Regions from separate parts of the Kitasatospora sp. NPDC022785 genome, predicted to be linked through region 2. Evidence: riboswitches for the same ligand, from Rfam matches in the RefSeq annotation. Region 2 holds a riboswitch; each other region holds the start of a gene.
The links. A riboswitch is a leader RNA that binds a small molecule or an ion and turns the genes downstream of it on or off. The one in region 2 is predicted to bind cyclic di-AMP.
Positions count from the first base shown of each region.

Region 1: it holds a riboswitch for cyclic di-AMP, as region 2 does, so the genes downstream of both, ACZ3YO_RS20080 (M23 family metallopeptidase) here and ACZ3YO_RS38740 (transglycosylase family protein) in region 2, are expected to answer to the same signal.
Region 3: it holds a riboswitch for cyclic di-AMP, as region 2 does, so the genes downstream of both, ACZ3YO_RS01175 (C40 family peptidase) here and ACZ3YO_RS38740 (transglycosylase family protein) in region 2, are expected to answer to the same signal.
Region 4: it holds a riboswitch for cyclic di-AMP, as region 2 does, so the genes downstream of both, ACZ3YO_RS35795 (M23 family metallopeptidase) here and ACZ3YO_RS38740 (transglycosylase family protein) in region 2, are expected to answer to the same signal.

Region 1 covers NZ_JBVHHB010000011.1:204,870-207,062, reverse strand. Annotated here, with positions in the region: gene ACZ3YO_RS20085 (MFS transporter) at 1-633, opposite strand, end outside; cyclic di-AMP (ydaO/yuaA leader) riboswitch at 945-1,104, shown strand; gene ACZ3YO_RS20080 (M23 family metallopeptidase) at 1,108-2,148, shown strand.
Region 2 covers NZ_JBVHHB010000046.1:16,741-18,933, reverse strand. Annotated here, with positions in the region: gene ACZ3YO_RS38740 (transglycosylase family protein) at 1-1,220, opposite strand, end outside; cyclic di-AMP (ydaO/yuaA leader) riboswitch at 1,205-1,369, opposite strand; gene ACZ3YO_RS38735 (hypothetical protein) at 1,761-2,193, shown strand, end outside.
Region 3 covers NZ_JBVHHB010000001.1:272,652-274,844, forward strand. Annotated here, with positions in the region: gene ACZ3YO_RS01170 (C40 family peptidase) at 1-655, shown strand, start outside; cyclic di-AMP (ydaO/yuaA leader) riboswitch at 980-1,135, shown strand; gene ACZ3YO_RS01175 (C40 family peptidase) at 1,146-2,193, shown strand, end outside.
Region 4 covers NZ_JBVHHB010000034.1:69,995-72,187, forward strand. Annotated here, with positions in the region: gene ACZ3YO_RS35785 (alpha/beta fold hydrolase) at 1-500, opposite strand, end outside; gene ACZ3YO_RS35790 (YiaA/YiaB family inner membrane protein) at 628-918, opposite strand; cyclic di-AMP (ydaO/yuaA leader) riboswitch at 1,164-1,322, shown strand; gene ACZ3YO_RS35795 (M23 family metallopeptidase) at 1,335-2,193, shown strand, end outside.

The DNA of each region.
Region 1 (2,193 bases), on a different contig from region 2:
CGCCGCGCCGAGCACGTCGAACCGGCCGGTCGCGCTCTCGTCCCGGCTCTCCGGCACGTGCCGGGACGCCACGGCCACGACCACCACGGCCAGCGGGATGTTCAGCAGGAAGATCCACCGCCAGCCGGGGCCGTCCACCAGCCAGCCGCCGAGGAAGGGGCCGACCGCGGCCGACACCCCGCCCAGGCCCGACCAGAGGCCGACCGCCGTCGAGCGGTCGTCCGGGTGGTAGACGGCCTGAAGCATCGCCAGCGAGCCGGGCGTGAGCAGTGCCCCGCCGATGCCCTGGACCGCGCGGGCGGCGATCAGCACCTCGATGGTGGGTGCGGCGGCGCAGGCCGCCGAGGCGACGGCGAACCAGATGACGCCGAGCAGGAAGACCCGGCGCCGGCCGTAGCGGTCCCCGAGCGCGCCGCCGAGCAGGATCAGCCCGGCCAGGGTGAGCAGATAGGCGTTCAGAGTCCACTGCAGCGCGGCGAGCGGGGCCCCGAGATCGGTGCCGATCCGGGGCAGGGCGACGTTCACGACCGTGCCGTCGAGCATCGCCATGCTGGAGCCGAGCACCGTCGCCAGTAGTACCCAGCGGCCCTGCGCGGTGCCCAGGCGCAGAGTGCCGGCCTCGGAGTTGGTCACGGCCCGATCGTCCGCCCCGGGGGGCCGACGTGACAAGGGTCACCGGGGGTGTGTCGGTGAATGGCTTTCCGTAGGTGATCGCATGCGGACGGACACCGAAATCGGCGGAGCGTCGTGGATCAGTGGCTCGCGGTGAATCGATTGTGCACGTACTGTGCAGCCGATCATTCGGAGTGTCACCGTCATTCCGGCTTTTGTTGCCCGTTCAAGAGATCGACATTGCTTCACCCGATCGGATGGGCTTTAGTTCAGCGACCGCCCGGCGTTGGCCCGGGTGGCCACCGGGTGGAACGCCTAGTCCTGCCGCTGCCTGGTGGTACGAACTGAACTCTGTACGGCAGGAGCGGGGGACCCAAAGGTAAGTCGCCGGACCGGAATTCACGGTCCGGCTTGGGGTGAAGCCGCGCATGCGGCCGGGCAACTCCAGCCCGAACCCGACAGCTCACCTCGCAGGCGTCGGAGAGGAAATTCCCCATGCCCGCACAGGCTCGTCGTATCGCCCTGCCCCGCGCCGCCCGCATCGGTATCGCCACCGCCGTCACCGGCGCCGCGTTCGCCCTTCCGCTGGTGACCACCATCAGCGCCCAGGCCCACACCGCCCCGGCCGCGAAGCCCGCGCAGACCAGCACCTGGACCGGCGCCACCAGCGTCGACGCCGCCCCGGCCGCCGCCGCTCCGGCCGCCGCTCCGGCCGCCGCCGAGGCCGCCAAGCCGGCCGCCGCCCCGGTCGAGGAGAGCTACAAGGTCGTCGGCGGGGACACCCTGTCGAAGATCGCCAACGCCAAGCACGTCGACGGTGGCTGGCAGGCGCTGTACGACCACAACCGCTCGGTCGTCGGCTCCAACCCGAACCTGATCTTCCCGGGCCAGAAGCTCGCGCTCGCCGCCAAGGCCGTCGCCGCTCCGGCCGCCGCCGAGGCCGCCAAGCCGGCCGCCCCCGCCAAGCCCGCCTCGCAGGACTCGGCGAAGCCGGCCACCCACGCCGCCGCCCCGAAGCCGGTCCAGGCCGCCAAGCCCGCGCAGGCCCCGGCCGTCAAGCCGGCGCCCGCCGCCGCCAAGCCGGCCGCCCCGGCCACCACCCCGGCCCCGGCCGCGGTGGCCAGCACCTCCGGCTACGTCGCCCCCGTCGCCAACCCGAAGCTCGGCACCGCCTACGGCGTGGCCGGCTCGATGTGGGCCTCCGGCCACCACACCGGTGCCGACTTCGTCGCCTCCACCGGCACCCCGCTGCGCGCCATCGCGGCCGGCACCGTGGTGAAGGCCGGCAACGGCGGCGCCTACGGCAACGAGGTCGAGATCAAGCTCGCCGACGGCAAGTACGCCCAGTACGCGCACCTGTCCTCGATCGGCGTGAAGATCGGTCAGACCGTCACCGCCGGCCAGCAGATCGGTCTCTCCGGTGCGACCGGCAACGTGACCGGCCCGCACCTGCACTTCGAGATCCGCACCGGCTCGGAGTACGGCTCGGACATCGACCCGATCGCCTACCTGCGGGCGCACGGCGTCTCCATCTGACCTTCGGGCAGAGACCACCGCAGGGTGCGGGGCGTACGACCTCCC
Region 2 (2,193 bases):
GGGTTGGCGGCCTCGACGTACTTGCCGTCGCCGATGTAGAGCGCGACGTGGTACACGCCGGAGTCCTGGCCGTTGTTGGACCAGAACAGCAGGTCGCCCGGCTTGAGGGCGTCCAGCGAGACGTGGGTGGAGGCGGCGGCCTGGTCGGCGGCGACGCGCGGCACGGAGATGCCCGCGGCGCGCAGCGCGGCCTGGGTCAGGCCGGAGCAGTCCCAGCCGCCGTTGCCGGTGCCGCCGTAGACGTACGCCTGGCCGACCTTCGACTCGGCGAAGGCGACCGCGGCGGCCATGCTGCCGGTGGCGGCCTGCGCGGGCGCCTGGGTGTCGGCCTGGGCGGCCGGGGCCTGCGCGGCCGGCTTGGCGGCGGCGGTGCCCGCGGCGGCCTGGCCGGAGTTGCCGGCGGAACGGTTGAACCAGTCGAAGTTCTTGCCGGACTCGTCCGAGGCCTGGTCCTTGGCGCGGTCACCGAAGGTCAGGTGCTGGCCCGGGTAGATGACGTGCGGGCCGTCGGTCAGGGTGGAGCGGTTGAGCTCGTACAGCCGCTCCCAGCCGCCCTGGACGTGGTTCTTGTCGGCGATCGAGGCGAGCCAGTCGCCGGCGACCACGGTGTAGTCGTTGGAGGCGGCCTTGTCCTGCCACTTCTGCGACCAGTCGTGGCCGCCCTGCGGCTTGGCGGAGTCGGTGGAGGCCGGGGCCTGGTCGGCCTTCGGCGCGGCCGGCTTGGCGGCGGCCTGGGGCTGCGCCTGGGTGGCCGGCTTGGCGGCCGGGGCCGGGGTCTGCGCGGCGGGCTTGGCGGCGGTGGTGGTGTCGACGGCGGCGGGGGTGCCGCCCTTGGTCAGACCGGCCTGGACGGAGCAGACGGGCCAAGCGCCGGGGCCCTGGACGGCGAGCACCTTCTCGGCGATCGCGATCTGCTGGTCCTTGGTGGCGAGGTCGGCGCGGGCCGCGTACGCGGTGCCACCGAACGCGGCCCAGGTGCTGTTGGTGAACTGGAGGCCGCCGTAGAAGCCGTTGCCGGTGTTGATGCTCCAGTTGCCGGTGCTCTCGCACTGGGCGACCTTGTCCCAGGTGGCGACGGAGGCGGCGGAGGCGGTGCCGGTGGTCAGGCAGGGGACGGTGAGGCCGATGCCGACGACGCCGAGGGTGGCGATCGCGCGACGGGTACGGCCGGACAGGCGGGTGCCGTTGGTGGGCAGCATGAAGATGCGGTCCTCTCCCACGCCTGCGAGGTGAGCTGTCGGATTCGGGCTGGAGTTGCCCGGCCGCGCTGTGGACGCGGCTTCACCCCTAGCCCTGAACCGGTACGCGGACCGGTCCGGGGCGACTTACCTGTGGTTCCCCCGCTCCTGCCGTGGTGCGTTTCTGCGCTGCCAGCGCACCCGACGGCAGGACTCGGCGTTGCGGATGAGCTGGGTCCGTGTGGCCACGAACGGGGAGCACGTTAAGCAGACTTAAGTTCAAACCGCAAACATGTGTGACGCTCGTCACGGTTTGCGGAACACGTGCCGTATGGCTGTCCACCATGATCAGAAATGACCGTTTTCGCGCAACGCCCGTCGGGGTCAACGCAACTGCCTATGCTTCAGAGGGTCAGGACTGACGCAGCCGTCTGGGGGGAGGGCTACGCAACGATGGCCATGGACGAGGAGCCGGACGCCGGTCGGCCGGCGGAAGAGCGTCGCCGGGTGTACCGCGGGGCAAAACGTCGCAGACCGGACATCCCGCCCGCTGATCCCCGAACTGCCGTACGCCGCCGGACGATGCTGCGCTGGCTCGCCGTCGGCACGGTGTTCGCGGCGGTCAGCGGCGAGGAGATCCTGCGCCGCTCGCCGGGCGGCCCGGACGCGGCGGGGACGCACCCGGACGGGACGGGCCCGGGCACGGCGGGGACGGACCCGGACGCGGCCGGGATGGACCACGGGGCGCCGCCTCCCGCCGGCACCCAGGACGGCACCCCCGCCGCACCCGGGCAGCCCGCCGCGGCGCCCACCGTCGACCAGGGCGGCCGCCGCTGGTCCGACCCGACCGGCTGGGGCGGCAGGACACCCGGCCCGCAGAGCGCCGTCCGGATCACCGACAAGGTGCTGCTCGACACCGACGCCACCGTCGCCTCGCTGCTGGTCGAGCCGTCGGGCACGCTCACCTTCGCCGCCGACCGCACCGTCACCCTCGCCTCGGCGGGCAACGTGGAGG
Region 3 (2,193 bases), on a different contig from region 2:
CAAGGCCTCCAGCGTGCAGCAGGCCAGCTCCAGCCAGGCCGACGCGCTCAAGGGCCTCCAGGACCAGCAGCGCCGGCTGGACCAGCAGAAGACCGAGGCCGCCGCGATCCTCGCCTCGCTGGACACCACGACCAAGGACCTGAACCAGTCCAAGGCCGAGGTCAACAAGAAGCTGAAGGAGGCCCAGGACCTGCTGAACTCGCTGAGTGCGGCGGACCGGGCCGCGCTGAAGGCCGCCCAGCAGCAGGACGACCGGGCCTCGCGCGGTAGCGAGCGTGCCGACCTCGGCAGCCTGCCGCAGGCCTCCGGTCTCGCCGGGGCGGCCGTCTCCAACGCGATGAGCAAGCAGGGCTCGCCGTACATCTGGGGCGCCACCGGCCCGAGCACCTTCGACTGCTCCGGCCTGATGGTCTGGGCGTACGGGAAGGCCGGCGTCTCGCTGCCGCGCACCTCGCAGGCACAGGGCAACGTCGGCACCCGGGTGCCCTCGCTCGCCGAGGCCCAGCCGGGCGACCTGATCATCTACCGCGACGACCGCAGCCACGTCGCGATGTACATCGGCAACGGCATGGTGGTGCACGCGCCGCACACCGGCGATGTGGTGAAGGTGATGAAGGCCGACGCGATGAAGATCAACACCATCCGCCGGGTCTGACGGACCGACACGCCCAGGGGCCGGGATCCGGCCCTGTGATCCGCGCCACCTCCGAGCGGGGGTGGCGTCGGTGTTCCCGGCCGTATGTGAGAAATGATCAGCTCCGCGTACGGCGCCCGTCACACCCGGTCATATTCACAAATGAACTTGGGTATTCTTCCGTCTTTTTTCTGACAAGGATTTGAACGGATCACGGTTCTGTTACTAGGGTCGTGCCTCGAACCACCGCACAGTCGATCACCCAGCCTGGGTGGCGGCGGGGGTTTACCGCCGAGTTCGTGAAGCAGCGGGACGGGTCGCAGACCGGTCCGACGGGGAGCCCAGCAGTCGGGGGCGCTGTGGAGCGGAGCCGGGGAACCAATGTTCCTCCGGGGTGAATCGGCGCCAGGTCGGCCGCTGGAACGGCCGGTGAGGCGTCGTAGGGCACGCTTCCGGCCCGAACCCGTCAGCTCACCCGGTAGGCGGGCGTTGGAAGAAGGAGTCCGCCTTCGTGGCGTCCCATCGTCGTCCCAAGCCTGCCGGCCGCGCCCGGGTCTCGATCCTGACCGGTGTCGCCGCCGCTGCCGTCGCCCTCTCCGCGCAGTCCGGCGCCCACGCCGACCCGACGCCGACCAAGGACCAGGTCAAGGAGCAGGTCGACCAGCTCAACGAGCAGGCCGAGCAGGCGACCGAGAAGTACAACGGTGCCCAGGCCAAGCAGCAGGAGCTGCAGAAGCAGGTCGGCGAGCTCCAGGACCAGGTGGCCCGTCAGCAGGCCTCGGTGACCGAGGCCCAGGGCGGCCTCGCCGAGATCGCCGGCGAGCAGTACCGCAACGGCGGCATATCGTCGACCGTCCAGCTGATGCTCTCGTCCAGCCCGGACAACTTCCTGAACCAGGCCGGTGCGCTGACCCAGGCCAGCAGCACCCAGTCCGGTGCGCTGAAGGACCTCCAGGAGCAGCAGCGCAAGCTCGACCAGGACCGCAACGAGGCCCAGGCCAAGCTCGGCGAGCTGGAGACCACCACCCAGCAGCTGAAGGCCTCCAAGGAGGAGGTCCAGGGCAAGCTGGCCAAGGCCCAGGACCTGCTCAACACGCTGACCGAGCAGGAGCGCCAGGCGCTGCGCGCGGCCGAGGAGAAGGCCGCCGCCGAGGCGAAGGCCAAGGCGGACGCCGCCAAGGCCGAGGCGAAGGCCAAGGCCGACGCCGACCGCGCCTCCCGCGACAACAGCCGCACCGACCTCGGTGCGTCGTCCTCGGCGCCGGCCGCCGCCAAGCCCGCCGCGCCGGCCGCCAACGGCTCGCGCGCCGCCGCCGCGATCGCCGCCGCCGAGAGCAAGCTCGGTTCGCCGTACGTCTACGGCGCCACCGGCCCGAGCTCCTTCGACTGCTCCGGCCTCACCGGCTGGGCCTATGCGCAGGCGGGCGTCTCGCTGCCGCGCACCTCGCAGCAGCAGGCCGGTTACGGGACCAACGTCGGCACCAACATCGCCAACGCCCAGCCCGGCGACCTGATCATCTACCGTGCCGACGCCAGCCACGTCGCCCTGTACGTGGGCG
Region 4 (2,193 bases), on a different contig from region 2:
TAGGCCATCTTCCGGTGGTAGAGCCCCCAGACCGCGGGGGAGTGCACCAGCAGCGTGCCCATCACGGCGAACGTCGCGCGCTGCAGGGCGTTCGGCGGCAGGTTCTCGACGAAGGCGTCCAGCAGCACGATCCCGGCGACCCGCTCGGGCGCGTCCCCGGCGGCCTTGACCACGGTGGCGCCGGTGTACGAGTTGCCGGCGAGGACGGCGCGCTCGATGCCGAGGTGGTCGAGCAGGGCGAGGACGTCGGTGGCGATCGCGGCCGGCGAGTAGTCCCCCCAGGCGATCGAAGACTCGCCGAAGCCGCGCAGGTCCATCGTGATCACCCGGTGGCCGGCGGCGACCAGCAGCGGGCGCAGGTGGCGGTAGGCGGCCCGGCTGTCGAGCATCCCGGGGAGCAGGACGACGGGGGCGCCGTCGCCCTGCTCGGTGTCGTCGTAGGCGAGCCGGCCGCCGGGAACGTCGAGGTACTGGGTGGTGGGGGCGGTGGTGCCGGACATGGGGGCCTCCTCGGTCCGCCGGGACTGTCATCGGCTGGTGTGCCGATAGCCATAAAGCTAAGGCTAATAGCCTTAGCCGTCAAGTGGCCGACGGGGCTTTGCCCGAGGGGCGGGCGGCCGCGGGGCGTCAGACCCCCTCCACCTTGAACGGGTCGTGCTCGGCCAGCAGCTTCTCCAGCCGGGCCTGGTCCACCCGGGTGACGATCTCGTTGGTCTCCTGCTTGTCGCGGATCACCTTGGCCAGGGTGAACGAGGAGGTGACGGTGTAGAGCAGGCCGATCCCGAGGAAGGCCCGGGTCCAGCCGCCCACCGGGAGGTAGGCGATCCCGACCGCGAGGGTGGTGCCGGAGAGTGCGAAGGAGAGCACGGCCTGGACGTAGTACGCGGCCGTGGTGCGTGACTGCATCGGTGCGTTCATGGCGCCAGGATGGCCGCGTCCGACCGGGCCGCACATGAGTAGAAGTACTCAGATGGGGGGTCGTTCGTTGACGTCCAATCACGTTCGGTAGTGTCAGTTGTCGTCAAACCCCCCAAAACACCCATCAGGTCACGTAGTGTCCGGACCGTGTCCTGCTGCCCCGAACGGATGGCTTGGAATCAGGGGCTCCTAGGATTAACGTTTGATAACGCAGCGCGGTCCGCAACGCCGTACCCAGACGGCACCGTGCGCCGTCGCCTAATCCCACCGACCGGCCTCCGGGCAGGTCAGGGAGCCGGGGAACCACGTTCCTTGGGGTGAATCGGCCGGGCCCAGGCCCAGCCGTAGGAGACCTTCCTGCTCCGAACCCGTCAGCTAACCCGGTAGGCGCGAAGGAAGGAAAGGAGCGCGCCTCCGTGGCGTCGACGCACTCTCCGGCACACCTGCCCGGCTCCCCCGCCGGCACCCAGCTGCTCGACCACCCGTGGCCGCCCGCCCACCCCGGCGAGTACGGCGGGCCCTCCGACGAGGCCGCCCCGCAGACCGCCGAGGCCAACCGGCACCGGATGCCGCGTCAGACCCGCGGGACCGCGCCACTGCTCGGCGTCACCGCCGTCGCCGCCACCCTGGGCGCCACCGGCTTCGCCTCCGCGACCCCGGCCGCCGCGCCCGCCGTCGAGGCCCCCGACGAGACCCCGGTCACCCTCGCCGCCGACCCCGGCCTCGCGCTCGCCGCCCGGATCCAGCAGCAGGCCGACAGCCAGCGCACCGCCGCCGAGGAGACCGCCCGGCTCGAGGCCGCCAAGGAGGCCGAGGCCAAGCGTGCCGCGCAGCAGCAGGAGGCCAAGCGGGCCGCCGAGGAGGCCGAGAAGGCCAAGCTCGCCGCCATCAACCTGCCGGTGCGCGACTACAACCTCTCCGCCCACTACGGCCAGAGCGCCTCGTACTGGGCCCACCTGCACACCGGCCTGGACTTCGCCGCGGACACCGGCACCCCCGTCTACGCGGTCGGCCAGGGCACCATCACCTCGGCCGGCTGGGCCGGCTCCTACGGCTACCGGATCGTCGAGACGCTGCCCGACGGCACCGAGATCTGGTACTGCCACCTCTCCTCGATCATCAAGGGCTCCGGCAAGGTCGTCCCCGGCCAGCAGCTCGGCAAGGTCGGCGCCACCGGAAACGTCACCGGCCCGCACCTGCACCTGGAGGTGCGCCCCGGCGGCGGCGCCCCGGTCGACCCGGAGACCTGGTTCGAGCAGCGCGGCATCACCCCCT